DNA from 3 places in the Arthrobacter sp. AD-310 genome. Region 2 is predicted to be linked to each of the others. Evidence: riboswitches for the same ligand, from Rfam matches in the RefSeq annotation. Region 2 holds a riboswitch; each other region holds the start of a gene.

Region 1 (9,434 bases), on a different contig from region 2:
CCTTGTTGTTGCGGAATGCCCGCAGGGCCTGCTCGCGTGCGCCCTGGCCGAGGTCGCCATGGATGGCCGCGGCCGCGAAGCCGCGGTCCACCAGTTCCTCGGCCACTTTCGCGGCGGTGCGCTTGGTCTTGGTGAAGATGATGGTGCGCCCGCGGCCGCGGGCCTGGAGGATGCGGGCCACTACCTCCGTCTTGTCCATGCTGTGCGCACGGTAGATCAGCTGGCGGATGTCGCGCTTGGTCAGGCCCTCGTCATCCGGATCAGCGGCGCGGATGTGGGTGGGCTGGGTCATGTAGCGCCGGGCCATGGCAATGACCGGGCCGGGCATCGTGGCCGAGAACAGCAGCGTCTGGCGGACTGCCGGGGTGGCGGCGATGATCGTCTCGACGTCCGGGAGGAACCCGAGGTCCAGCATCTCGTCAGCCTCGTCGAGGACAACAATCTTGACGTTCTTGAGGCTGAGGTGACGCTGCTTGTAGAGGTCGATGAGGCGGCCGGGGGTGCCGACAACGACCTCGACGCCCTGCTTCAGCGCTTCCACCTGCGGCTCGTAGGCACGGCCGCCGTAGATCGTGGCGATACGGGCATTGCGCTTGCTCGATGCGGCCTGCAGGTCACTGGCAACCTGTACCGCGAGTTCGCGCGTGGGAACGATGACCAGGGCCTGCGGCGCTCCGGGGACGGCGAGCTTTGCGTAGCCCGGATCGTCCTGGCCGATAACGCGCTGCAGCGCAGGAATGCCGAAACCGAGCGTCTTGCCGGTACCGGTCTTGGCCTGTCCGATGATGTCGTGTCCGGACAGGGCCACCGGCAGCGTCATGGCCTGGATGGGGAAGGGGTGGGTGATTCCGGCGTCAGCCAGGGAATCGACGATGTCCTGGCGGACGTTGTAGTCGGCGAACGACTTCTCCGCGATTTCGTGCGGCTTCTCGTCCGAGATGATGGTCTCTTCCGGCTCGATGGTCTCGGTACCGGACTCATCGGTCAGGAGCTGGTGGGTATGCAATTCACTCACAGGGAGTTTCCTTATTCATTTGGGCAATGTGTCGCTGCGTGCTCAACGGGCCGGCCCTGGGGCCGTTCCGGAGCACGCGCGGGCGCACAAGCAGTTCCAGTGGAAGCCGATCGCGGGCTATCTAAATGCTGGCACTGGCGACCAGCGGGCAAATCTCAAGATCGCGTAGGGGCGGGCTTGTTGGTTTCAAATCGAGGAAATCAACGACCGGGCATCCATTTCTACTCCTTCAGTCTAGCCGCACAGGGCCAAAATCCCGGCTTTTGGGCCATCGGCGCAGGCCAGCAGTCTCCGGCAGGGGTCAGTCCACGAGTTCGAAGTGGACCACACGGGTGGCGATGTCGGATGAAACCAGCCGGACCCGGACCTTTGTGCCGGACTCCAGCTCACCGGCGCACCGGGCAGTGACGGCAGGCTCTGCCACCTGGATGATGCCGGAACCGCCGTTGCCGTTGCCGTTTTTTCCGTTCCCGTTGCTGCTTTTCCCGTTGCCGTTTTTCCCGTTAACGGGAGTGCCGCCGTTGCCGTTGTCCTTCTGCGGCTTCGATCCCGAGATCACGATGGCATCGAATTCCTGGCCAATATGGTTCACCAGCAGGGCCGCCTCGACGGTATCCAGGGCCATCCGCTCCATCCGGGACGCCAGCTGGTCCGATCCGGCCATGATCTCCGGCAGCGACGGCAGGGCCTCCCGGGCCCAGGCCGGGACGTTCCCGCCGTTGCACAACGCCTCGCAGATCACCAGGACAAACCGGTCCACGAGGCGGCGGAGCGGAGCAGTGGTGTGGGCGTAGGCAGCGCCAATCGCCGACTGCACGGCATCGTCCGGCACGCTGCCGTCAAATGCCGTGTAGGCCGCCCCCCGGAACAGCATGCCTGCGGAGTGCATGATGGCAAGCTGCCGGGGTTCGGTGGGATCCAGGGTGCGCAGGTATTCGCCGTACCCCACCTCGCCGTCCCACGGTTTTCCCAGCACCTCGGTCTGCAGCTTGAAGTGGTTGAGGGAGCGCTCGTCCGGTGCCGGCATGGTCCGGAGGATCCCCACCTTTCCATCCAGCATGAGCCGGGCGGCGGCCATGCCCGTCATCAGTGAAATCTGCGCGTTCCAGTCCTCGACGGGAAGCTGCGGGGCTGCGGCGATGCGGTAGCCGCCGTCGGGAAGCTGGACGATCTCCTGCTCGGGCATGTTCAGGCTCGCGCCGTTCCGGGCGCGTTCGAGGTCCACCCGCTTGAGGCCGACCTCCCGCAACAGCTGCAGCACCGGTGACGCGTTGCCCGAATCCAGCTCGGCCTGGGCCCCCTTGTAGCTGAGCTTTGCCCGGCTGCGCATCCGGGCCCGCCGGACGGTGGCGGAGGTGACCTCGGCACCGGCATCCAGGCGGAAGTCCCACACGAAGGCGGAACAGTCCTGCCCGGGCAGCAGGCTCCCTGCGTGCTCGCTGATGACTTCCGGGTGCAGCGGAATCCGGCCGTCCGGCGCGTAGAAGGTCTGGCCCCGGCGCCGGGTTTCCGCATCGAGCGGGCCCCCGGGGGCGACGAAGGAGGGGACATCGGCAATGGCGTACAGCACGTGGTAACCGTCGCCGTCCCGTTCGATGAACAGTGCCTGGTCCAGGTCAGTGGACGACGCCGGATCGATCGTGATGAATTCGATCTGTGTCAGGTCATTCCCGGGAAGCTGCAGGGCTGCCACGGCCGCCTCGGCGTCCCGGACCGCTTCTTCCGGGTACGGGCCCGGGAGTTCCAGTTCGCTTCGCAGCGCGCCCAGGGCTTCCTCCAGGGCGTTGTTGTGCTCATGGACGTTGGGGGCCAGCCGATGGTGTGACACGAAAATCAGCCTAGCCCCAAGACGGGCGAATATGCAGTGCAACCGCCGGGCAGGGCAGGCCGTGCCGCCTGGCGGCAAACCGGCAGGTCAGGAACCGGCGTCCTCGAGGGCCGCAACCAGCGACGCTGCCGCTGCGGCCGGATCCGCAGCCTCGGTGATGGCGCGCACCACCACAATCCTGCGGGCCCCCGCCTCGAGGACCTGCTTCACGTTGGAATGGTCGATGCCGCCGATGGCGAACCACGGCACAGTTTCTCCCGTTCCGGTGCGGCGGCGGCCTGATGCTGCAGCCGCATACTTCACCAGGTCCAGCCCGACGGCGGCCCGGCCCGGCTTGGTGGGTGTCGCCCACACCGGGCCGACGCAGAAGTAGTCAAGGCCTGCGGGCCCGGCAGCAGCCGAAAGGGCAGCATCCACCTGGTCGGGGGCGTGGCTGGAAAGGCCGATTGCCGCGTTGCCGTTCAGGAGCGTGCGTGCGGCGGGCAGGGGGAGGTCCTTCTGGCCCACATGGAACACCGGTGCGCCGGACAGCACGGCTATGTCCGCGCGGTCGTTGACCGCCCACAGCCGTCCGTGCCGCTGTGCCGTTTCCCTCAGGACCGCAAGCAGGTCCAGTTCCTCTGCCGCCTCGATGGTTTTGTCCCGCAGCTGGATGATGTCCACGCCGCCGGCGAAGGCTGCATCCACGAACTCCGCGAAGTCGCCGCGCTCCCGGCGGGCGTCTGTGCAGAGGTAAAGGCGGGACGCCCTCAAGCCGGACGTGCCTTCGGCGGTGGTAAAGGCATCCGTTCGGGGGACGGCGGCGGGGGCAGGGGAGTGGGACACATTCATGGCTGCAAGCCTAGTTCCTCTAGACTTGCCTGGTACTGCGGGAGCCTGCGGCAGCTGTCATAAAGCGCCGGGCTGAGAGGGCGTCAGAGCCGACCGCTTGACCTGATCCGGTTAATACCGGCGTAGGGAAGGAGACACATGGGCACCCTAAACACGGACCCGCCACACGCGGAACAGCGCGGCACCGCCGGAACTGTCCGCGCCGATGTCGCGGTGATCGGCGGGGGAGTGGTGGGCCACGCGATCGCCTGGGAGGCCAGGCGCTCAGGCCGGTCGGTAGTCCTCATTGATGATGCGCCCGGTTCGGGGGCGAGCTGGGCCGCCGCCGGGATGCTGGCGCCCGTCAGCGAGCTGCACTACCAGGAGGAAGACCTCCTGGACCTGATGCTCGCTTCGTCGGCCCGCTGGCCCCGGTTTGCAGCCGACCTTGCCGCTGCCTCGGGCGAAAGTTCCGGATACCTGACGACGCCGACCATCGCCGTGGGTGCCGACGCCGCCGACCGCCGGGCGTTGATGGACCTGCGCGCTGTGCAGCAGGCGAGCGGGCTGTCAGTGGAGCCGCTGACCGTCCGCGAAGCCCGGAGGCGTGAACCACTGCTCAGCCCCGCCGTCGCGTGCGCGCTGGACACCCCCGCCGACCACCAGGTGGACCCGCGGCTCCTCGTCTCCAGCCTGCGGCGCGCCTTGTCCCGGCACGGTTCCGGCGGGAATGGCCGGCAGACCGCCATCGAGGGGGCTGTTGACGGTTATGCCCTCCCCGCCAAGGCCCTGGGGCTTGTCTGGGCGGACGGGGCGGTAGCCGGAGTGCAGCTCGCGGGCGGCGGAACCGTCCTGGCCGGTGAAACCGTGGTGGCCAACGGCCTCGATGCTCGCGCGCTCGCCGGCCTGCCGGAGGGGCTGCGACTGCCCCTTCGCCCGGTCTATGGCGACATCCTGCGGCTGGCCGTACCGCGGCATCTCCAGCCTTTGGTGACCTCCACGGTCCGCGGGCTGGTCCGGGGGGTTCCCGTGTACATCGTCCCGCGGGAAGACGGGACGGTGGTCATTGGAGCGACCCAGCGCGAGGACCAGCCCGCGGCAGCGGAAGTCCAGCCCACCAGCGGCACCCGGTCCGGGGCCGGCGCCGTGTCCGCCGGAGGCGTCTACCAGCTCCTGCGCGATGCGCAGGTACTCGTGCCCGCAGTGGCCGAACTCCAGCTGCTCGAATGCACGGCCCGGGCCCGCCCGGGAACGCCGGACAATGCACCGCTGCTGGGCCGGGTCCCGGCCATCGCAGGAGGTAAGGCGGGGCAGTCCGGACACGTGGCCGGGCTGATCATCGCCACCGGATTCTTCCGGCACGGGGTCCTCCTCTCACCCGTGGCTGCCGCGATCTGCAGCGGCCTGATGGACGGCACAGCAGACAGCCGCTGGGAGCCGTTCAACCCCGGCCGGTTTTCGGGGAACCGGCAGCCAGCAGCACGCTTCAACGTCAAGGAGACAGCATGAACATCACCCTCAACGGGGCACAACACACCGTGGCTGACGGGGCTTCCATCACCACGCTCGTCAGCCAGGTGACCGGCCGCCCCCTCGCTGCTGACGGGCAGGCGACGGACGGCGGGAAACTCGGCGTCGCCGTCGCGCGCAACGCGCAGGTGGTACCCCGCAGCCAGTGGTTCGCCACCGCGCTCGCCGATGGGGACGACGTCGAACTTGTCACTGCAGTGCAGGGAGGCTGACACCATGACCGAAACGACAACCGCCACCGCCCTTGACGACGCCCTGGTGATCGACGGCGTGCCCCTGGCCTCGCGGCTCATCATGGGAACCGGCGGCGCCCCCAGCCTCGATGGGCTCGGCGCGGCGCTGCTTGCCTCGGGCACGTCGCTGACCACGGTCGCCATGCGGCGCTACTCGACGGCGGAGACCGGTTCGCTGTTCCAGCTGCTGGTGGACCACGGGATCAGGGTCCTGCCCAACACCGCCGGCTGCTTCACTGCCCGCGACGCTGTCCTCACCGCCGAGCTGGCGCGAGAGGCACTGGAAACCGACTGGGTGAAGCTCGAGGTCATCGCCGACGAGCACACGCTCCTGCCGGACGCCGTCGAACTGGTCGAGGCCACAGAACAACTGGTCAACCGCGGGTTCAAGGTCTTTGCCTACACTAACGACGATCCCGTCCTGGCGCTCCGGCTCGAGAACCTCGGCGCGGCCGCGGTCATGCCCCTGGGATCGCCGATCGGCACCGGCCTGGGCATCCTCAACCCGCACAACATCGAGCTCATCGTTTCCCGCGCGTCGGTTCCCGTGGTCCTCGACGCCGGTATCGGCACCGCGTCGGACGCCGCCCTGGCCATGGAACTGGGATGCGACGCCGTGCTGCTTGCCACCGCTGTGACACGGGCGCAAAACCCCACACTGATGGGGGAGGCGTTCAAACACGCCATCATCGCCGGTAGGCTGGCCAGAGCGGCCGGGAGGATACCGCGCCGCGAACACGCGCTGGCATCGTCGGCGATGGAAGGCCGGGCCGAGTTCCTGTAGGCCGCGCTTCCCGTCCGCCGGTGCCCCTGGCCCTAGGAGCAGCAGTGGCAGGAAAAGAGCCCCTTCCCCGGGAGCAGGTTGAGCAGGCCCTCACCGGGCTCCCAGACTGGCGGTACGACGGCGGCGGCCTCGCCACCGTCTTCAAAGCGCCGACGGCGGCTGCCGCGCTCGAACTGATCGCCGCCGTCGGACGCCTCGCCGAGGACCAAAACCACCACCCGGACCTTGACTGGCGCTACAACCGCGTCTTCATCCGGTATTCATCCCACGACGCCGGGGGACAGGTCACCGGGCGGGACCTTGCGGCCGCTGCCGGGGCAAGTGAAGCCGCGGCAGCGAAAGGCGCTGTGGCGGAGCCGGCCCGGTACGTTCGGGGCCGCTGAACCCGCCTTAACAGCGAGTGGCCGCCACCCCCTGTGGGGCGGCGGCCACTCGCGTTCCTGCGATGTCTGGTGGTCCTAGCGGCGGAGGATCGCCGTGAGTCGCTGGGTGTCCTGCCTGGCACGGCTGCGGCCAAGGTACAGGACAGCGGCGATGGCGGCAGCGGTGCCCAGCACGATCGGCAGCACCCACGGCAGCCAGGTCATCCCCGGCCGGTACCCAAAGCCTGCCGCGAGCAGGATGATCCAGGCCAAGGCTCCCACGCCAACAGCCACGCCCGCGGGCAGGCCGGCACCGTACTTTGTGTGCCGTTTGTCGTTCGCCCAGACAATGAAGCCGGCCGCGGCCGTGGCCAGCACAACAATGGTCAGGGAAAGCATGGGTCTCCTAGGACTTCCGGGCAGCGCGGGGGTTGCTAGAACTGGCCGAACCCTACGCGGCGGACCTCTTCGGCGCCAATCTCCACGTAGCCGAGCGCATTGCCGGGAACAATGATCAGGCGTCCCTTGTCGTCCGTCAGGCGCAGTTCGCTGCCGGCGGTGATGGCTTCGCCCACAACCTTGGCCACGGTTTCCGCATCCTGCGTCGATTCCAGGACAATTTCGCGGCCAACATTCTGAACGCCGATCTTAATTTCCACAGAGGCCTCCCAGCCAGTCAAAAGTTCCCGTGTTTGTCTACGGTTTTTCTCCACCGTATATCTCTACGAGGTGTTGTCTTATTTGTAGTCTAGGACTCTTTGGGGAAGCGAGAGATTCCGCGCCAAGCTAAACGGTAGATCAGGTCACTGGCCACATCGAGGTCCAGGTTGCCGTCGGTTTCCAGCCAGTAGCGGGCGCTGACCTGGGCCATGCCCGCCAGCCCGCGGCCCAGGAGTTCGGCCTCCAGGTGGGGAAGCTTGGTGTCCTCGGCGATCACCCGCGCGATCGCGTCCGCGAAGGTCCGGTTGAACGTTTCCAGCCGGGAGCTGACATCGGGGTCGTTGATGAGGTCCGATTCGAAAACCAGCCGGTGTGCCTGGTCGTCGCTGGCGATGAAGCGGAAGTAGGCGCGCATCACGGCCTGGACGCGTTCCTTGTTGTCCGTGGTGGAGTTCAGCGCGCCCAGCATCAGCTCCGTGAGGGACGCGAGATGGCTTTCCAGCAGGGCGAGATACAGCTCCCGCTTGGACGGGAAGTGCTGGTACAGGACAGGCTTGCTGACATGGGCGGTTTCGGCGATTTCGTCCATGGCGGCGCCGTGGTAGCCGTTGGCGACGAACACTTCCTGGGCTGCGGAAAGAAGCTGGGCACGCCGCTCGTCACGGGGAAGCCGGGCGGATCGCTGGCCTGCCGGGCGCGGGGGATTCTGCGGCTCGGCGGCGGGCGGGCGGTCAGCCCGTGCTTCATGGACCACGGTTATCCTCTTTCCAGTTGCGGTTACCTCCACTTTACTGCGGGGTAATATGACCCGGCGGTATCCCGGGGCATACATTGAAGTATGGCTTCGACTTTCACCGCAAATGTTTCATCTGTTTCGCTGGACCCGTTGGTGGAACCGGCAGGCGACCTGACCCCTGCCGAGGTGGAACGTTATTCGCGGCACCTCATCATTCCGGAGATCGGCACTGTGGGGCAGCGCCGCCTCAAGAACGCCAAGGTCCTGGTGATCGGCGCCGGCGGGCTGGGCTCTCCGGCACTGCTGTATCTGGCCGCCGCCGGGGTGGGCACCATCGGCATCATCGACGACGACGCGGTGGACCTCAGCAACCTGCAGCGCCAGGTCATCCACGGTGTGGCCGATGTCGGCAGGCCCAAGATAGAGTCTGCCCGGGACGCCATCATGGAACTGAACCCGCTGGTTGACGTCAGGCTCCACAATGTGCGCCTTGACGCCTCGAACGCGCTGGAGCTTTTCGCGGGGTACGACCTGATCCTCGACGGGGCGGACAACTTTGCCACGCGCTACCTCGTCAACGACGCCGCCGCCATCCTGGGCAAGCCCTACGTCTGGGGTTCCATCTTCCGGTTCGACGGCCAGGTCAGCGTGTTCTGGGAAAAGCACGGCCCCACGTACCGCGACCTCTACCCGGAGGCGCCGCCGGCGGGTTCCGTCCCGTCCTGCGGCGAGGGCGGCGTGTTCGGCATGTTGTGCGCCGCTGTGGGCTCGCTGATGGTGACCGAGGCAGTCAAGCTGATCACCGGCGTCGGACGTTCCCTGCTGGGACGCGTGGCACTGTACGACGCCCTGGGCGGCAGCTGGCGCGAGATCCGGGTGGCCAAGGACCCGGCCGCCGGTCCCATCACCGAGTTGACGGACTACGAGGCGTTTTGCGGGATCACCCCGGCAACGGAAGCCGACGCCGGGCACACCGTCACCCCGACGCAGCTGGCAACCATGCTGGCTTCCCGGAAGGCCGGGCTCAAGGACTTCGAACTGGTGGACGTCCGTGAGCCGGGCGAATTCGACATTGTGCGGATCGACGGCGCCACCCTCATCCCGCAGGGCCGCATCCTGGCCGGGGACGCCTGGGCAGAGATCCCGCAGGACCGGGACATCGTGTTCCTTTGCAAGGCGGGGACCAGGTCCGCCAACGTGCTCGCGGCCGCGCAGAAGGCCGGCTACCAGCGGGTGAGCCACCTCGACGGCGGCATCCTCGCCTGGGTGCGCGACGTGGAACCCCACAAGCCCGTCTACTAAGAGTTGCTCTATCAGATATGGCTCCTAAACGGACTGTTTAGGAGCCATATCTGATAGGGCAAGTGGGGTGAGGGTCAGGCGCTTTCAAGGCCGCGGTGGTCCACCGGGCATTCAGCCTGGGCCGCCGCGGCTGGGGGAGCGGGCTGCTCCACGGTGATGCCGTAGAGGGCTTCG
Region 2 (9,434 bases):
GGAGGATGTCTTTGTTCCACCGGGCGCTGCTTACTATTAGCGGGCCGGAGGATGCGGGTTCAACCACGAACTCGGTTCCGGGTACAAAGCGGTCCTCAGGAGCGTCGGTCAGGACCTGTACCGTGACTTCCCCGCGGATGCCGTGGGGCTTTCCAATGCGGGCCACCTGGAGCTGCATGTATTCCTCTGTTCGGGTTGGGCTGTTGGTCGGGAAAAGACACCGGCCCCTCCACCATCTGGTGGAGGGGCCGGCATAAAACTGGTGTTGCCGAGCGCTCAGCGGCGGCGGTCGGTGTCGACGACGTCGACCCTTACCGCTTCGCCACCGGCCAGTGCTGCCACCACGGTGCGCAGTGCGCGGGCCGTGCGGCCCTGGCGGCCGATCACCCGTCCGAGGTCATCCTGATGAACGCGCACCTCGAGGGTATCCCCGCGGCGGTTGCTCTTCGAGCTGACCTTGACATCGTCCGGGGAATCAACGATTCCGCGGACCAGGTGCTCCAGCGCGTCTGCCAGCAACCTACTCAGCCTCGGTGGTCTCTGCTTCGGCGTCGGCCGGAGCCTCGGACTTGGCAGCCTTCTTGGTGATGGCTTCCGGAAGGATCACGGAACCCTTCTCGGGGGCAACGAAGGCTTCCTTCTCAGACTTGGTCTTGAGGGTGCCTTCCTGGCCCGGCAGGCCCTTGAACTTCTGCCAGTCACCGGTGATCTTCAGGATCGCGGCAACCTGCTCGGACGGCTGGGCGCCGACAGACAGCCAGTACTGTGCACGCTCGGAGTCGACCTCGATGTATGAGGGCTCTTCGGTGGGGTGGTACTTGCCGATTTCCTCGATGGCACGGCCGTCACGCTTGGTGCGTGAGTCCGCGACGACGATGCGGTAGTACGGTGCGCGCATCTTGCCGAAGCGCTTAAGGCGAATCTTTACGGCCACTTTTGTGGTCACTCCTGTTTCAGAAAAGGGGGTGAACCCGGCTTTCTGCTCCCGTGGGGCGGGCCGTACTTGCGGGCTCGAAGGACAGGATCCGGACGCGGAGAGAGGGGCCACGCAGATCGAGTACCTGTTTATTGTGCCAGATCAGCGCTGCGATTTCGACTTGACACCCGCACAGCCCCCGGCGGCGGCACAAGCGCCCGGAAGTGGCACGCAAGCAGGTGCGGGCGCTTACGCGGACCAGACGTACAGGCCGGTGCGCTCCGAGTCATCGATGCCGGCTGCCAGTTCGGCCAGCTGCCGGATATAGGTGCGCGCCTGGTCCGCGCCGAACGGCATGTCCTCCTGGGCTGCCCATTGTTCGGCAACATCGTCCAGGATGTCACCCTCACCTTCAGTTTCGTAGGTGAGCAGGTCCGCAAGGGCGCGGACCATGGCCGGCGGGACCGCCAGGAGCGAGTCGCTCGCCACATCCACCATGGTGAGCTCGTAGTCCGCTCCCCCGGCATGAACGGCGGAGCCGGCGAGGTCCCCGAGCTGTTCCACCTCGAAGTCACTGATGTCCTGGATCCGGACAGCCTTCGCATCAGGCGCGCTCCCGCCTTCATCGAGGAGGCCGGCCCGCTTGAGCGCGGCGTCATGGGTGGCAGCAAAAACCTCGGTGAAGCCCATGGGAGTTCCCTTCTTCGCTCGAAAGTGCGTCCGGCCCGCGGCGGATGCGCGCGCGGACGTTCGGTTTCAGCCTAGTACGGGAACTGCCCGGTCAGCGCACTGCCACCCGGATGCTGTTGCGCCACGGGTCTTCAAAGCGCAGTTCCGCACCCGTGTGGTGGGAGAGCACACCGGCCACCTTGAGGCGGTCGGCCAGCGCTCCGACGTCGTCACCCGAAGGAACCTCGATGAGGACCTCGCCCAGGCCCAGCGTGTCTTTCCGGGGCCCTGCCCCCCGGCTGTTCCAGACATTCATGGCCATGTGGTGGTGGTAGCGGCCGGCGGAAACGAACAGTGCCTGCCCGTGCCAGCCGGCGGTCTTTTCGAAGCCGAGTGTTCCGACGTAGAAGTCGCGCGCCGTCTGGACGTCGCCAACCTGGAGGTGGACGTGCCCCACGCCCGCGGCCGTCTCCCGCTGGCCTTGCAAGGATTCTTCCGTGAGGTGCTGCTCCAGGTACCGCTGCGGTGGCAGGGCGAGGCTGTCCATGACAACGTCCGTGCCGTTCCAGGACCAGTTGCTGCGGGGCCGGTCCCAGTACAGCTCGATGCCGTTGCCTTCCGGGTCCGTGAAGTAGAAGGCCTCGCTGACGAGGTGGTCGGCGCTGCCGGTGAAGGAGCGCGGCTCGAACCGGGCGGCAGTGGCGATGGTTGCCGCGAGCGACGCCTGGTCCTCGAAGAGCAGCGCGGTGTGGAACAGTCCGGCTTCGCCACGGCCGGGGATGTTCAGTCCCGGCGCGGGAGCCAGGTGGACCAGCGGCTTCTGCAACCGGCCCAGGTAGAGGCCGCCGTCCTGCTCGGCCACAACCTCGAGGCCGAGCGCGCGCTGGTAGTAGTCGGTCATGACCTTCATGTCGCCGACCTTGAGCATGACGGTGCCCATGGTGAGGTCCGCAGGTAGAAGGTCCTGGCTGGTGGCTTCTGCTGACATTGAATGCTCCCTGTACTTACGGCCGCCGGATGTCGCAGCCTTGATACAGTTAAAATTACTTGAAGCTTCAATTTATTCCAAGGGCCCTGAAATTTTCCCGGCGCTGGGGTTCAGCGGATGATGCGCCCCCCGAGCACGACGTGGGCAGGCTCCGTGATGGTGGACGGGACCTTCCGCGGGTCGTCCCGGAACAGCACGGCGTCCGCCCGTGCGCCTTCCTGCAGGCCTGCAGCCCCGAGCCAGGTGCGCGCGGACCAGCAGGCGGCGTCCAGTGCCGCCCGCATAGGCAGCCCCGCCGAATGCAGGGCGAGGATTTCGTCCGCGATCCGGCCATGGCGGATGACACTGCCGGCATCCGTTCCGGCGTAGATCGTGACCCCGGCCTGGTACGCCTCCCCTACCCGTTCCAGGCGCCGCTCCCACAACGCCATCATATGGTCTGCGTAGCGCGGAAACTTGGGCCGGGCCTGCCGTGCGATATCAGGGAAGGTGGCGATGTTGATCAAGGTCGGCACAATGGGCACACCCTGCTCCACGAACCGCGGAATGTGACGGGGCAGGAGTCCGGTGGCGTGTTCGACGCAGTCGATCCCAGCGTCCAGCATCTGGTCGAGGGTGTCCTCGGCGAAGCAGTGGGCGGTCACCCGGGCGCCTTCGTCATGGGCGGCCCGGACGGCGTCACGGACGACGGCGGAGGGAAACGAAGGTGCCAAATCGCCGGCGCCGCGGTCGATCCAGTCTCCGACGACCTTGACCCAGCCGTCGCCGTCGCGGGCCTGCTTACGCACGGCCTCGACAAGGTTTTCCGGCTCCACCTCGTCGGCGAAGCCGCGGAGGTAGCGCCGGCTGCGGGCGACGTGGCGGCCCGCCCGGATCAGCACCGGAAAGTCCCGGCCGCCCTGCATCCAGCGGGTGTCAACCGGCGAACCGGCGTCGCGGACCAGCAAGGTGCCCGCGGCGAGGTCTGCGCGGGCCTGGCGTTCGGCAGTGGCGGCGTCCACCGGGCCGCCGGGCCCGAGCCCGATATGGCAGTGCGCGTCAACGAGACCCGGCAGCACCCACCCGTCGAGGATACTTCCCGGAGCTTCCCCGGGCCGGGCAAACGTCAACTTCCCGTCGACGGACCACAGGCCCCGCCGTTCGCTGTCCGGCCCGGTCAGGACCGGGCCGCTGAATTCGATGATTTCTGCCATGCGGACCCCTTTTTCCTCGCCAGTCAGGCTAGCACCGCGAAATGTGACAAAGCCCTTCGCGCTTGTCCCCGCAGGGCGTGTGGTAGCTTCGTTGCTGACCACACGGGTGCCCCTGCAGGGGCTGAGATCGGGCTGAGGCAGCCTGCGACCGTTGAACCTGTCCGGGTAATGCCGGCGAAGGAAGTGAGTATTCCTTGAGTACACCAAAAGAACAGCTGAGCCCTGCCCAAAACCAGGCCGGAGAAGCCCTGCGCGACGGAAAGTCCGGAGTCCCGGTCACCCAGTCATTGAAGTCGCATTCCCTGGCCTTCCTTGAAGATCCGGAGTCGGGGATACGGGTCCCGGTGACGGAAATTTCGCTGGAGCCCTCCCCAAACGGGGAAGCCAACGCACCGTTCCGCACCTACCGGACTGCCGGGCCCGGCAGCGACCCCGTCCGTGGCCTCAACCCGTTCCGGTCGGACTGGATTATGGAGCGCGGAGACACGGAGGCCTACAGCGGCCGGGAGCGGAACCTGCTCGATGACGGGCGCTCGGCCGTCCGGCGCGGCGCAGCATCGGCAGAGTGGAAGGGCGCCCAGCCGGTGCCCCGCCGCGCCGTCGAAGGCAGGACGGTGACGCAGATGCACTACGCCCGGCAGGGGATCATCACCCCGGAAATGCGCTTCGTGGCACTGCGTGAGAACTGTGACGTGGAGCTCGTGCGCAGCGAACTGGCGGCGGGCCGTGCGATCATCCCCAGCAACATCAACCATCCGGAGTCCGAGCCGATGATCATCGGCAAGGCGTTCCTGGTAAAGATCAACGCCAACATCGGCAACTCGGCGGTGACCAGCTCCATCGCCGAAGAGGTGGACAAGCTGCAGTGGGCCACCCAGTGGGGCGCCGACACGGTGATGGACCTGTCCACCGGCGATGACATCCACACCACCCGGGAATGGATCATCCGCAACTCCCCCGTCCCCATCGGCACGGTGCCCATCTACCAGGCGCTGGAAAAGGTGAACGGCGAAGCGAACGCCCTGACCTGGGAGATCTTCCGCGACACCGTCATCGAACAGTGCGAGCAGGGCGTGGACTACATGACAATCCACGCCGGGGTCCTGCTGCGGTACGTCCCGCTGACAGCCAACCGTGTCACCGGGATCGTCTCGCGGGGCGGGTCCATCATGGCCGGCTGGTGCCTGGCCCACCACCAGGAGAACTTCCTGTACACGCACTTCGACGAGCTGTGCGGGATCTTCGCAAAGTACGACGTGGCCTTCTCGCTCGGCGACGGGCTGAGGCCCGGCGCCACGGCCGATGCCAATGACGCCGCCCAGTTTGCTGAGCTGGACACACTGGCGGAGCTGACGCAGCGGGCGTGGGAGTACGACGTCCAGGTGATGGTGGAAGGTCCCGGCCACATCCCGTTCCACCTTGTCCGGGAGAACGTGGAACGCCAGCAGGAACTGTGCAAGGGTGCGCCCTTCTACACCCTGGGCCCGCTGGTGACCGACGTGGCACCCGGCTATGACCACATCACATCCGCCATCGGCGCCACCGAGATCGCCCGTTACGGCACCGCGATGCTGTGCTATGTCACGCCCAAGGAGCATTTGGGCCTGCCCAACAAGGATGACGTCAAAACTGGCGTCATCACGTACAAGATCGCAGCCCACGCAGCAGACCTGGCGAAGGGACATCCCGGGGCCCATGAACGCGATGACGCCCTGTCCAAGGCCCGCTTCGAGTTCCGGTGGCGTGACCAGTTCGCCCTCTCATTGGACCCGGTGACAGCCGAGGCCTTCCACGACGAGACGCTGCCTGCCGAGCCCGCAAAGACGGCCCACTTCTGCTCCATGTGCGGGCCGAAGTTCTGCTCGATGCGGATCAGCCAGGACATCCGGGACGAATACGGGTCCGCTGAGGCACAGGCAGCCCTGGCCGGCGTGGCGTCGGGCATGCGGGAGAAGAGCGAGGAATTCCTGGCCTCCGGCGGCAGGGTCTACCTGCCGGAGCTGAAGGTTCCCGCGGGAAGCTAGGACGCGCGGGCCGGTTGGGTGCGGCTGGCCTCGGCGATGAACTGCCGGATGGCCCGGTCACCCTCAGGTGAATCGTGCGGCCGGTGCCCGCCCGCGGCAACGCGGTGCAGGGCACCGGTCTCCCGAAGATAGCCGGCGATCTCCTCGTACAGCGGTTCCCACCCCCCGGTCAGGACCAGGGTGGGAACGCCGGGGACGATGTGCAGTGGCGCCTCCCATGAGGGCGCCTGCAGGCGAAGGCGCCGCGCCGAACGTTTTTCCTCCGCTGTGGCCGGTTCCTGAAGACCAGTGGCGTAGACGCGCCGGACATACTCCCGTTGGAAGTCGTCGTCGCCCAGCTGGTGCCGCAGGTCCAGCAGCGGCCGCATCAGCGCGATGTGCGCCGCCGTGGCGGGCAGCCCGGCCGTCAGGGAGAAGCACGCCGGTTCCACGAGGGTCAGGGAGTAGACGAGATCGGGGCGTTCGACGGCGGCCATCATCGCCGGGATGGCGCCCTGCGCATGGGCGACGATGTGTCCGCCGGCGGCGCCCCGGCCGTCATCGGCAAGGGACTGCAGCAGAATCGCGGTGTCCGCGCTGAACGACGATTCGACGGGTTCCGCGACCGGATCGTATCCGTGCCGGCGCAGGAACAGGGCATCGTAGGACAAAGCCATGCCGTGCTGGCGCGGCCACGCCGCGGCGCCGAAGCTTCCGGCGCCGTGCACGAACACCACACGCTGCTTGACCATGACCCAACCCTATTCCACGGTGCCGACATCTTAAGTGAGTAGCGCCAAGTGTCGTTTCGGACCGTCAAAACGACACTTGGCGCTACCCGGTTGGGCAACTGCTACTTGCCCAGGAACTTGTCGAAACCCTTGGGCAGGTTCAGCTGGGAGGGGTCGAAGTCGCCGGACTGCTGGCCGAAAGCGGCACCCGTGGGAAGCGCCTTCGCCGCGTTGGCGCGGCGGGCCTCCGCTTCCTTGCGTTCCTGGGCGGCTTTGGCCGGGTTACCCGATTTTGCTTTCTTCTTGGGCGCGTTCTTGGCGTTCTTCCGCGCCCCGCCGCCGGCACCGGGCAGGCCCGGCATCCCGGGCATCCCCGGCATGCCGCCCTGGGCCATCTTCTTCATCATCTTCTGGGCCTGTGCGAAGCGTTCCAGCAGGCCGTTGACCTCTGAGACGTGCACGCCGGAACCCTTGGCGATGCGGGCCCGGCGGGAGCCGTTGATGATCTTGGGGGCGACGCGCTCGTGCGGGGTCATGGAGCGGACAATCGCCTCAACCCGGTCGATTTCACGCTCGTCGAACTGCTCCAGCTGCTGGCGGATGTTCTGGGCGCCCGGCATCATCATGAGCATCTTCTTCATGGAGCCCATGTTGCGGATCTGCTGCATCTGGGCGAGGAAGTCGTCCAGGGTGAAGTCCTCCTGGTCGGCGAACTTCTTCGCCATCCGGGCGGCTTCTTCCTTGTCCCACGACTTCTCAGCCTGCTCGATGAGCGTCAGGACGTCACCCATGTCCAGGATGCGCGAGGCCATCCGGTCCGGGTGGAACAGCTCGAAGTCGTCCAGGCCCTCGCCGGTGGACGCAAACATCACGGGCTTGCCCGTGACCGACGCGACGGAAAGCGCGGCGCCGCCGCGCGCGTCGCCGTCGAGCTTGGACAGGACGATGCCGGTGAAGTTGACGCCCTCGTCGAAGGCAAGCGCCGTGTTCACGGCGTCCTGGCCGATCATGGAGTCGATCACGAACAGCACTTCGTTCGGGACGATGGCGCGGCGGATCTGGCGCGCCTGCTCCATCATGTCGGCGTCAACGCCCAGGCGGCCGGCGGTGTCGACGATGACGACGTCGTGCAGCTTCTGGCGTGCTTCCTCGACGCCGGCACGGGCCACGGCAACGGGGTCGCCGGCAGGCCGGTCGAGTTCGGTGGAGGTGGCGCCCGGGTGCGGGGCGAAGACGGGAACCTTGGCACGTTCGCCCACCACCTGCAGCTGGGTGACGGCGTTGGGGCGCTGGAGGTCGCAGGCGACAAGCATCGGGCTGTGGCCCTGGGACTTGAGCCACTTGGACAGCTTGCCGGCGAGCGTGGTCTTACCGGCACCCTGCAGGCCGGCGAGCATGATGATGGTGGGGCCGTTCTTGGCAAGGCGGATGCGCCGGGTTTCCCCGCCAAGGATCTCGACGAGTTCCTCGTTGACGATCTTGACGATCTGCTGGCTGGGGTTCAGCGCAGCGGACACCTCTGCACCGAGGGCCCGCTCACGGACCCGGCCGGTGAATTCACGGACAACGGGAACAGCGACGTCCGCGTCCAAAAGGGCGCGGCGGATCTCGCGGACTGTTGCATCGACGTCGGCCTCGGTGAGCCGGCCCTTGCCGCGGAGATTCTTGAAGGTTGCTGTCAACCGGTCAGAGAGTGAATTGAACACGCGCCGTGAACTTCTTTCTGTGGGTGATCAAAGCTGTGGATGATCGGGACTCGACTTTCTAGGGTACCAAGTCATGCCCGCGGGGTGGCATGCTGGCAAAATGACGAGCCAAACAACTGTAAAAACCCTGCTCATCCTGGGCGCCTCGGGCGACCTGACCGGCAGGCTGCTCCTGCCTGGCCTGGGGCGCCTGCTGGCCAGGGGCCGCGCCGCCGGGCTCCGGCTCGTCGGGGCCGGCTCCGATCCCTGGACACCTGAACAGTGGCGCGAACGGGTGCACGCAGCAGTTGCAGCAGCCTTGGACGATGCCGGCGCGGACGGGCGTGAGGCGCTCACGGCGCTGGAGAAGGAGACCGTCTACCACCAGCTTGATGTCACGGCAGGCGGCGCCCTCGCCGGGCTGCTGAACAGCCTCGAGGGGCCCGTTGCCGTGTACTTCGCGCTTCCGCCGCGGATCAGCCAGCTTGCCTGTGAGGCGTTGCGGCCGGAGGACGTCCCGTCCGGAACCCGGCTGGTGATGGAGAAGCCCTTTGGTTCCAGTGAGGAATCGGCCCGCTCCCTGAACCGGACCCTGGTGCGGCTCGTTCCCGAGGACCACATCCACCGGGTTGACCACTTTCTGGGGAAGGCGACGGTCCTGAACATCCTGGGCCTGCGGTTCGCGAACAACTTCCTGGAGCCAGTCTGGAACCGCCACCACATCGAAAAGGTGGAGATCATCTTCGACGAGGACCTCGCGCTTGAGGGCCGTGCCCGCTACTACGACTCGGCCGGAGCCCTGCGGGACATGATCCAGAGCCACCTGCTGCACATCATGGCGCTGATGGCCATTGAACCTCCCGCCACTATCCGCGAGCGCGACCTCCGGGACGCCATCTCAGCCGTCCTGCGCGCCAGCAGCGTCAATGCGCCGATGGCGGCCGCCACCCGGCGGGCGCGCTACACGGCCGGGACAGTGGGCGGGAAACCGGTACCCGATTATGCCCGCGAAGAGGGCGTGGATCCGGACCGGCGGACCGAGACGCTCGCCGAAATCGAGGTCGGGATCGAGAACTGGCGGTGGAAGGGTGTTCCCTTCATCCTGCGTTCCGGCAAGGCGCTCGGGGCCAAGCGGAAGGAAGCGGTGGTCACCTTCCGGCCGGTCCCGCACCTTCCCTCAGGGTTTACCGGGGTGGACTCCCCCAACCAGCTGCGGATCGGCTTCGGCCCGGACACCCTCCAGTTCGAC
Region 3 (9,434 bases), on a different contig from region 2:
GGCAGCGGCGGTTCGTGGTGGCCCGCCAGCAACGACTATCCCACCGGCCGGCAGGTCCACAACCCTTATGGCTCCTGCAGGGAAGGTGACTACGGCACGGCCTGCGCCTACATGTACGGCTACGCCAAGGCCTACGACGACGCTTACGTCCGCGGGATCACCAACCCTGCCGGCTACTTCTGGTGGCTGGACGTTGAAACCGAAAACAGCTGGTCAAGCGACAAGGATGCCAACCGGGCGGTCCTTGAGGGCATGACGGACTTCTTCCACAGCATCAAGGTCAAGGGCGTCGGCATCTACTCCACGAAGCTGCAATGGAGCCGGATCGTCGGGACGGTCAGCAGTTCCAGCAACCTCTATCCCCTGCCCAGCTGGCTGGCCGGTTCCCGGGATGCCGTCCGCGCGGCTGCCGCATGCTCCCGCGCTCCGCTCACCGGCGGCGGCAAGGTGGTCCTGACACAATTCGTCGCGGACGGCTTCGACTACAACCATCCGTGCAGCTAGGACAGCGGGGGCAGGGACGGCCGGCGCCAGGACAACAGGCACGGACAACATGCACACGGACAACTGGCGCAGGGAGGTCAGCTGCCCAGCCACACCATGTTCCACGTGCCCGCAGAGACGGCCGCCACCATGGCAAGGGCCGCTACCAGCAAGCCACCGGCCAGCACCCAGGCATCCAGCGCGCTGTAGGTTGATGCGCGCGCCCAAGTGCGGGTTCCGCCGCCAAAGCCCCTGGCTTCCATGGTGACCGCAAGCCTGGAAGCACGGCGGATTGCCTGCACCAGGAGCCCGAAGCTTTGGCCCAGCGTCGCCTTGGCCCGCTGGACGGCATTACCCCGCGAACCAACGCCCCGGGCACGTCGGGCCATGCCGATCGTCTGCCATTCCTCGGCCAGGAGCCCGACCAACCGCATGGCGGCCAGGGTGCCCAGCACGAACCGGTGCGGCAGCCGTGCCTTCTGCGCCAGCGCATCGGCGAGGTCGGTGGCATCGGTGCAGCTCATCAGCAGGACGGCCGGCAGCGCAATCGCCAGGCCGCGGAGCATAAAACCGATCCCCGTCTCAAGCGAGCCTTCGCTCATGGTCCAGATGCCGGCGTCGAGCAGTATCCGCCCGCTGTCCGGCGCCAGGATGGAAGTACTCCATCCACCCACCGCGGCGGCAAGAATCAGCGGCCAGCCCCGCTGCCAGAGCAGGGTGAGGGTAAGGCCTGCCAACGGAAACAGCAGGAATTCGAAGGCAAGCGCCACGGAGGCTGAGACCCAGTCGATGGACAGCGCCAGTACCACGGTGATGAGGACGACGGCGGCCAGCTTGCTCAGCGGGTTTGCGCGGGTGAGGAGTGCCTGGTTTCCGCGCAGGTGCAGTTCCTGCCTCACAGGGCCATCTCTTCGGCTGGGGACATTTTCAGCTCGGACCCGCCCAGTGCGGCCGTGAACTCGGCGTCATGGGTCACGGCCACCACGGCGGTGCCGGCGTCGAGTAGTTCGGACAGGAAGGACGCGAGTTCGGCCCAGGTGTTGGCGTCCTGGCCGAACGTCGGCTCGTCCAGGACCAGGACCTGCGGGCTCGCGGCCAGGACGGTGGCGACGGAGAGCCGCCGCTTCTCACCGCCGGAGAGTGTGTAGGGGTTCGCTTCCACGAGTGCGGTCAGGCGAAGCCGTTCGAGCAGCTCGTCCACGCGGTCCTCCCCGTACCCCAGGTGCCGCGGACCGAACAACAGCTCATCGCGGACAGTGCCGGTGACGAACTGGTGCTCCGGTTCCTGGAAGACGGTACCGATCCGCTGGATCAGCTGCTCCGCTTTCCACTTGTACGGATCGATTCCCGCGCCCCGGCTCAGCTCCGTGGTGGCCGAAACCTTCCCGGCCACCGGCTCCAGCAGCCCGGCGAGGGTCAGGGCGAATGTGGACTTCCCGGTGCCGTTGGGTCCGGTGATCGCCAGTGCCTGGCCTGCCCGGACCTGGGCGGTGATGTCCTCCTGCACCGGGACGGGCGGGATCTTCCGGAACCCGCTGCGCCGGGGGCGTTCCCGGGAAACCGCTGCCTTTTCCGAAGCCAGGAGGAGGTTGCCCGCACCAGCGGCCGGGGCCGGCGAGCGTTCACGGGTGGCCGGTATGTACCCGGGAACCCAGACGCCCGTCCGCGCCAGCATCGCACGGGCTTCGCCAAGCACCTGGTCCGGCGGGCCGTCCAGGAGCACGGCGGGAGCGGCGGACGAGCCCGGCTGCAGGACAACGATCCGGTCCACCAGGTCCTTCCAGACGGCCACCCGGTGTTCGACCACCACCAGGGTCGCCCCGGTTTTGTCCAGGCACCGCGCGACGGCGTCGCGGACTTCCAGCACGCCCACCGGATCCAGGTTGGCGGTTGGTTCATCCAGCAGGATGAGCCCGGGCCGCATCGCCAGGATGCCCGCCAGCGCCAAGCGCTGCTTCTGCCCGCCGGACAGGGCGGACGTCGGATGGTCCAGCGGCAGGTGGGAAAGTCCGACGTCGGCCAGGGCCTCGTGCACGCGCGTCCAGATCGCGTCGCGCGGCACAGCGAGGTTCTCGGCGCCGAAGGCGACGTCGTCCCCCAACCGTGAGAGGACCACCTGCGTCTCGGGGTCCTGCTGCATCAGGCCGGCGCGTCCGCGCTGCCCGCGCGGGGACGTTCCGTCCACCAGAAGCGAACCGGATTCGTCGGAATCGCCTGCCTCGCCGTCGTCGTTCACGTCCCCCAGCACCCCGGCGAGGGCGTGGAGCAGCGTGGACTTGCCGGCACCCGACGGGCCCAGCAGGAGCACGCGCTCCCCCGGGCTGATGTCCAGGTCGAGTGCGTGCACGGCCGGCTTGGGACGGCCGGCATGCCGCCAGCCCCAGCCCCGCGCCGTAACTTTCGCGGGCCGCACGGCTGCTGCTCCGCCGTCGAACGTTCCCGGCATCAGGAGAAGACGGGCTCCGTTGCTGCCTTGCGGGAGGCGAAGGAGCTCAGGACGCCCGTTTTGGCCAGGCCGCGCGTGGCAATCCAGGACAGGGCGCCTGCGATGACGGCCCCGGAGACTGCCGTGAAGATGATGTACGCGAGCTTGTCACCGGCGGAGTAGGCGATGTTCCAGCCCCACGGCGCGAACGAGTCGTTCAGGCCGCAGAACAGGCCTGCGGCGGCACCGGCCAGCAGCGATACCGGCAGGTTGAACTTCTTGTAGACGAAAATCGCGAAGACGATCTCGGCCCCGAGGCCCTGGACAAAGCCCGAGAACAGCACGGACGCCCCGTACTGGGAGCCCATCAGGAGTTCACCGGTGGCGGCGACGGTCTCGCAGAACAGCGCAGCGCCTGGCTTGCGGATGATCAGCATGCCGAGGACGGCGGGGATCATCCAACCGCCGGCGATCAGCCCGGTGAGCGGCGGGTAGACGGCGTTCATCGGTGCTGAAACGGCGGCCGCGCCCTGGGACCAGGCCCAGAAAATGACGCCCCCGGCGATGGCGATCAGGGCCGCCACCACGATGTCAACGACGCGCCAGGACTTGCTCGTGGCCTTCTTGATTGATGCAGTGCTCATGGAATCCTCCTGGGAAACAGGAGGGGAAAGTTCGGCGACGGCCCACTGCCGCTGCCGGACTTCGAGAACTCGACTCCCTTGCGCCGGTACTAACCGGATCAGGTTCGAGGGTCTGCGGCTGTCCGCACTCTCAGCGCCCACCTTCGGTGCCTGGCCTGGCCAGTGCCGACGGCGGCGCTCCCCTGTCGTAATAGATGCTTTGTTGATGCTTCGGATGCCCTGTTGGGCGGTGTCCAGTTTACACCGGGAGAGGGGTAGATTGTGGGCCATGACTGCCAATCCGCCGCATGTGACTGTCTTCGATCCGGACTCCGACTCCGCCCAGCCGGAGGGTTCGCTGGAAGCCCTGATCGGCCGCATCGAGGGTGAAATCCGCGAACTGCAGTTCCCCGGCTTCTCCCTGGACGACGCACTGAACCTCGGCCTCCTGCTGGTGGAGCTGGGCAAGGAGCGCTTACTGCCCATCGCGATTGACATCACGAAGGGCGACCAAGTCCTGTTCCACGCTGCCCTCCCTGGCGCCACCCCGGATAACGACCAGTGGATCCGCGCGAAACAACGGACTGCTGCCCGCTATGAGGTCCCGTCACTGCTGGTGGGGCTGCGCGGGCGGCTCCGGGGTGGCCGGATCGAGGACAACGCGTGGTTCGACCAGGCCCGCTATGCGGCGCACGGCGGGTCCTTCCCGGTCTACGTCACGGGGGTTGGTGCGGTGGCAACCGTCACCGTGTCCGGGCTGCCCCAGCTGCAGGACCACGACCTGGTGGTAGAGGCGATGCGTGAGGTGCTGCGCCCGGCCGGTGCCAACGGCACGTCATGACCGCGGCCCCGGACAACAACCCCGTCCGGGCGGCGCTGGACAAGGCGGAGGACGAAATGATCTACCTTGGCCCGGACCATCCGTACTACCCGCTGCTGGCCGAACTCGCGGCGGCCGTCGGCAAGGCCTGGCAACAGGGGTTCGAACAGGGCCAGAGCGGCGGCCACCATGTCAACCCGTATACCTGGAGCAGCGCCGGCTGACACAAGATCCCCTTTGCAAGAAACGCCAAATACAAAGCCTGCTTAGCTTTTATTAGTAACCCTGCTTACTATATTCTTCCACGGGGTTGGAGGAGGACAGGGACATGGCAGTCAACACGCGACCGGCAGGCGTCCGCACGGCTCTGCAATGGTCAGCCCTGGCCACAGGCGCCGTGTTCCTGCTCGCAGGCACTCTGGGCTTCCTTCCGGGCATTACCGCCAACTACACCTCGCTCCAGTTTGCGGGTCCGGACTCGGGTGCCCTGCTGCTGGGCATTTTCCAGGTCTCAGTCCTGCACAACCTGGTCCACCTTGCCTTTGGCGTTGCAGGCCTGGCCATGGCCCGCACACACCGGCAGGCGAGGAACTTCCTGATCTACGGCGGTGTCACCTACCTGGCCCTCTGGCTGTACGGACTGCTCATCGGCGATGACACCCCCGCGAACTTCATCCCTGAAAATCACGCGGACAACTGGCTGCACCTCATCCTGGGGCTGGCCATGATCGCCCTGGCCATCGCACTTTCCCCCCGGACGGCCCCGGCAGGCCGCCGGGAACCATGACGACGGACGGAACCGGCGTCTGCGCCCGGCAGCCGCACCGGAACCGCCGCCCGCCTGAGACCGCATCCGCCGAAACAAGGAGCACCACATGAGAATCCCGGAACCGCGAGGTCCCATCAGCAGCGCCCTCTTCGACATCCTGGTTGGCGGCCCGGACGGGTCTGACGGCTCCCTCGCCGGGCTGGGCACCCTGGCCGCCAGGCAGCTGGCTGCCACAGACGACATCATTTGCGACGACGACGTCCAGCTGGCCCTCTTCTGCCTCTACGAACTGCACTACTCCGGGCTGGAAGGCGTACAGGACGACTGGGAGTGGGATCCCGGGCTCATCCGGGTCCGCCACCTCCTCGAGCAGCCGTTCGAGCAGGCCTTGCGGCGTGCCGCCAAGGAAGCTGCCGGGGACCTGGAGCTTCCGCCCACGGCCCGGCTGACCAGCGATGCGGTGGCGGACGTCCTGTTCGGCCTGGCAGGCAGGGACTCGGGCCCCAGCGTTTCCCGGTTCGCGGCCAGGAAAGCGAGCCTGGAGCAGCTCAAGGAGTTCCTGGCCCACAAGTCCATATACCAGCTCAAGGAAGCCGATCCGCACACCTGGGCCATCCCGCGGCTGAGCGGACGGGCCAAGGCCGCGCTGGTCGAGATCCAGGCGGACGAGTACGGAGGCGGCCGCCCCGACCGGATGCACAGCGCACTGTTTGCCCGGACCATGCGCGGCCTGGGTATGGATGACAGTTACGGCGCCTACGTCAACGCGGTTCCGGCCGTCTCCCTTGCCGCCGTCAACCTCATGTCGCTCTGCGGGCTCAACCGCCGCCTCCGCGGCGCCATCACAGGCCACCTGGCGATCTACGAAATGACCTCCTCACGCCCCAACCGCTTCTATGGCAACGGCTTCCGCCGGCACGGCTTCGGCACCGACGTAACCCACTACTTCGACGAACACGTCGAAGCGGACGCCGTCCACGAGCAGATCGCCGGCCGTGACCTCGCCGGCGGACTGGTCGAGGCCGAGCCGGCCCTGCTCGACGACGTCCTGTTCGGTGCCACGGCAGTTATGGCCATCGACGCACGGCTGTCCGCACACCTGCTGGAATCCTGGGAAAACGGCCGCTCCTCACTCCGGGCGGCAGCACCGGCGGCGGCATGACCTGGTGGACTACCTGCAACACCTCACCGGCTGGATCGACGTCCGCTACACGCGCGGGTCCCTTACCGCCGTCGCGGGTTACCTGTGCGGGGCTGCCCCCGCCACCGGCCACGGGCACGAAACGTTCAATCAATGAAGGAGCAGCCATGAACCAAAACCCGCCCGACAGCTCCATAGTGGTGTGCCCCGACGGGCCGCTGATCATCCGGGGCGACTTCGAGATTGTCACTCCTTCCGGGGAAACCGTACCCCGCGACCGGAAGACCGTGGCACTGTGCCGGTGCGGCGCGTCCGCAATCAAGCCGTACTGCGACGGAACGCACAAGCTGATCAAGTTCCGCACGGAGCCGGCGGCCCCCTGAGGTGCCCTCCATCGCGGACTGGACCGTGTCCTGGGAGGCCTGGTGCGGCCGCCCTGACGCTAGGCTAGGGGAAGTCCTGCATTCACCGACGCCGGGAGGCACGCAATGAACTTTTTCATCAAGCTGCTGGGCACGGGCATCAGCCTGCTGGCCGGATTCGCCGGAACCAAGGCCGTGGACGTGGTCTGGGAGAAGGTCACGGGCAGCAAGCCGCCTAAGCACGACAAGGACGACGTCCCCACCACGCTCCGCACCGCCCTGACGTTCGCGCTGGTGTCAGCATCAGTCAGCGCCGTCATCCAGGTGCTGACCAACCGCGGCACCCAGCGGGCCATCACCCGGTTCGCAAAGACCAAGGACCTCGTCTAACCCTTCCGGATCTCCCCCGCTAGGGGTGTGGGCCGTCGCCGGAGCCGTCCTCGCGGGCGGCTTTGGCGGCGGCCTTTTGCACTACCGCTTCCAGCTCATCCTTGCTGAGCAGCTCGCGGTGCAAGTGCTTGGTCCGGTAACCGGCGCGGCCCACCATATGCGCCGAGACAGGCACCGTGAGGAGCTGGAAAATCCAGGCCACCAGCAGCACCGGCCACACCCACCAGGTGCGCATCTGCAGCCCGATGGAGGCCAGGAGCAGGAACAGCCCCAGCACCTGGGGCTTGGTGGCGGCATGCATGCGGCTCAGAAGGTCGGGGAAGCGGAGCAGGCCGATGGCGGCGCCCAGGGACATCACCGCGCCCACCACCATAAATACGGCGGATACCAGGTTGATCCAGCCGTCCACTGTGGCCAGGTCAAGGCTCCAGCTCTCAGGACTCATTGGGCTGCTCCCTCCGGTCCGCCACGAACCGGGCGACCGTCACGGAGCCGATGAAGCCAATCACGGAGATGGCCACCACCAGCATGAGGTTGTTGAGGTGGCGGTTCACGGCCATGTCGATGCACAGCGCCCCGCCCAGGATTGCCAGCAGGACATCGGACGCGAGCACCCGGTCCAGCAGCGATGGGCCGCGGGCGATCCGGATGATGGCCCCCGCGGCGGCGAGCGAGAAGATGACGGCCGTGATGGCCAGGACAGCCTGCATCATGCGGCGGCCTCCTTCCGGACGGCTTCGAGTTCTTCGGGCGTGCCCATAATCCGGATCAGGCCGGCCTCGATGGAGCGGACCTCATTGCGCAGGTTTTCCACGTCCTCCGGGGTGCTGATGTTGATGGCGTGCAGATACAGCGTGGACGTTGACCGGTCCACTTCCACCACCAGGGAGCCCGGGATCAGGGAAATCACGTGCCCCGTTGCGGTGACCAGCAGGTCCGAGTGGCTGCGCAGGGCCACGGCGACGACGGCGTTCGTCACCTTGGGTCCCTTGGCGATGGCCAGGTACAGGATCTGGGCGCTGGCGATAACCACCTTGGCAAGGAAGGTCAAGGCGAACGGGATGGCATGGAGAATATTGAAGCGGCCGCTAAGCTCCACCGGCGGAAGGTAGAACATCCGGGCCACGGCAATGGCCAGCAGTGCACCGAACAGCAGGTTGCCGGGGCTGAAATCCTGCCACAGGGCACCCCAGACGATCACCAGCCATACAAGGAGCGGCAGTTCCTGGCGGAGCGAAATGCGTTGGCGGCTCATTGCCCTCCTCCCTCCACGCCGGCAGCCGGGGTTTGAATGGGAGGCACCACGGTGTCTTCACCCATCACGGCCTGGATGTACGGGGCCCTGTCCAGCATGTCCTTTGCCGCCCGGTCGGACAGCCCGAACAGCGGCCCGGCGAAGACGGTGAGGGCCACACCCATGACCACCAGGCCCAAGGTTGAGCCCACCATGGTCCTTGGCAGCAGGGTGGCGTGGCGTGCGGTCCCCGTGCGGCTGGCGAGCATCAGGCCGGCAGGGCCCGGCTGCACCCCGCGTCCTGTTTCCTCAGGGTCGGCCGGGTCGGCCAGCAGCACCGGGTCGGGGTGCTCGGCGTCGGAAGGCCGGCGCCAGAATGCGCGGTTCCAGACCCTGGCCACCGCCAGCAGGGTCAGGAGGCTGGTGAGGACGCCGCCAACCACCAGCGCGTAGGCAAGCGGGGTTCCCAGTTCGATGCCGGCCTGCATCAGCCCCACTTTCCCCAGGAATCCGGAGAAGGGCGGGATGCCGGCCAGGTTCATGCCCGGGATGAAGAACAGGAGGGCCAGGAGGGGCGAAAGCTTGGCCAGGCCGCCCAGCCGGTCCACGGAGGAACTTCCGCCGCGGCGTTCAATGAGGCCGGTCACCAGGAAGAGACTGGTCTGGATGGTGATGTGGTGCGCAACGTAGAACACGGCCGCGGCCAGTCCCACCACGGAGGACATGGCCAGCCCGAACACCATGTACCCGATGTGGCTGACCAGCGTGAAGGAGAGCAGACGCTTGATGTCGCTCTGCGCCAGGGCGCCCAGGATCCCCACCACCATGGTCAACAGCGCCGCGATCATCAGGGGTGTGTTTAGCGAGTCGCCGGGGAAGAGCAGCGTTTCCGTGCGGACCATCGCGTAGACGCCCACCTTGGTGAGCAGGCCGGCGAACACGGCAGTGACCGGCGCGGGCGCCGTGGGGTAGGAGTCGGGGAGCCAGAAGGACAGCGGGAACACGGCCGCCTTGATGCCGAACGCCACCAGCAGCATCACGTGCAGGAGGGTCCGGGTGCCCTGGTCCAGCTCGCCGAGCTTGAGGGCGAGGTCGGCCATGGTGATGGTTCCGGTGGCCCCGTAGACCATGGCGATGGAGATCAGGAACAGCACCGAGGACACTACCGAGACCACCACATAGGTGAC

What was found. Region 2 has a riboswitch for thiamine pyrophosphate ahead of thiC (phosphomethylpyrimidine synthase ThiC). Riboswitches for the same ligand answer to the same signal wherever they lie in the genome.
Region 1: another riboswitch for thiamine pyrophosphate. It lies ahead of thiO (glycine oxidase ThiO); the one in region 2 lies ahead of thiC (phosphomethylpyrimidine synthase ThiC).
Region 3: another riboswitch for thiamine pyrophosphate. It lies ahead of ACYQ1Z_RS10320 (ECF transporter S component); the one in region 2 lies ahead of thiC (phosphomethylpyrimidine synthase ThiC).

The regions. Positions count from the first base shown of each region.
Region 1 is NZ_BAAHNO010000017.1:45,686-55,119, reverse strand. Features, by position in the region: partial or broken gene ACYQ1Z_RS12265 (DEAD/DEAH box helicase) at 1-1,015, opposite strand, end outside; gene ACYQ1Z_RS12260 (RNB domain-containing ribonuclease) at 1,317-2,843, opposite strand; gene thiE (thiamine phosphate synthase) at 2,931-3,674, opposite strand; TPP riboswitch at 3,702-3,820, shown strand; gene thiO (glycine oxidase ThiO) at 3,813-5,162, shown strand; gene thiS (sulfur carrier protein ThiS) at 5,159-5,395, shown strand; gene ACYQ1Z_RS12240 (thiazole synthase) at 5,400-6,200, shown strand; gene ACYQ1Z_RS12235 (4a-hydroxytetrahydrobiopterin dehydratase) at 6,245-6,583, shown strand; gene ACYQ1Z_RS12230 (hypothetical protein) at 6,659-6,961, opposite strand; gene ACYQ1Z_RS12225 (DUF3107 domain-containing protein) at 6,997-7,221, opposite strand; gene ACYQ1Z_RS12220 (TetR/AcrR family transcriptional regulator) at 7,311-7,976, opposite strand; gene moeB (molybdopterin-synthase adenylyltransferase MoeB) at 8,061-9,260, shown strand; gene ACYQ1Z_RS12210 (glutamyl-tRNA reductase) at 9,335-9,434, opposite strand, start outside.
Region 2 is NZ_BAAHNO010000004.1:101,550-110,983, reverse strand. Features, by position in the region: gene rimM (ribosome maturation factor RimM) at 1-178, opposite strand, end outside; gene ACYQ1Z_RS02450 (RNA-binding protein) at 277-519, opposite strand; gene rpsP (30S ribosomal protein S16) at 521-934, opposite strand; gene ACYQ1Z_RS02440 (hypothetical protein) at 1,166-1,606, opposite strand; gene ACYQ1Z_RS02435 (VOC family protein) at 1,698-2,573, opposite strand; gene ACYQ1Z_RS02430 (amidohydrolase family protein) at 2,684-3,766, opposite strand; TPP riboswitch at 3,859-3,966, shown strand; gene thiC (phosphomethylpyrimidine synthase ThiC) at 3,961-5,790, shown strand; gene ACYQ1Z_RS02420 (alpha/beta hydrolase) at 5,787-6,521, opposite strand; gene ffh (signal recognition particle protein) at 6,623-8,206, opposite strand; gene ACYQ1Z_RS02410 (glucose-6-phosphate dehydrogenase) at 8,307-9,434, shown strand, end outside.
Region 3 is NZ_BAAHNO010000014.1:92,999-102,432, forward strand. Features, by position in the region: gene ACYQ1Z_RS10305 (hypothetical protein) at 1-504, shown strand, start outside; gene ACYQ1Z_RS10310 (energy-coupling factor transporter transmembrane component T family protein) at 582-1,382, opposite strand; gene ACYQ1Z_RS10315 (ABC transporter ATP-binding protein) at 1,379-2,929, opposite strand; gene ACYQ1Z_RS10320 (ECF transporter S component) at 2,929-3,552, opposite strand; TPP riboswitch at 3,610-3,746, opposite strand; gene ACYQ1Z_RS10325 (heme-degrading domain-containing protein) at 3,821-4,372, shown strand; gene ACYQ1Z_RS10330 (hypothetical protein) at 4,369-4,575, shown strand; gene ACYQ1Z_RS10335 (DUF4383 domain-containing protein) at 4,680-5,138, shown strand; gene ACYQ1Z_RS10340 (iron-containing redox enzyme family protein) at 5,227-6,282, shown strand; gene ACYQ1Z_RS10345 (hypothetical protein) at 6,287-6,418, shown strand; gene ACYQ1Z_RS10350 (CDGSH iron-sulfur domain-containing protein) at 6,429-6,644, shown strand; gene ACYQ1Z_RS10355 (DUF4235 domain-containing protein) at 6,750-7,013, shown strand; gene mnhG (monovalent cation/H(+) antiporter subunit G) at 7,033-7,458, opposite strand; gene ACYQ1Z_RS10365 (monovalent cation/H+ antiporter complex subunit F) at 7,448-7,726, opposite strand; gene ACYQ1Z_RS10370 (Na+/H+ antiporter subunit E) at 7,723-8,268, opposite strand; gene ACYQ1Z_RS10375 (Na+/H+ antiporter subunit D) at 8,265-9,434, opposite strand, start outside.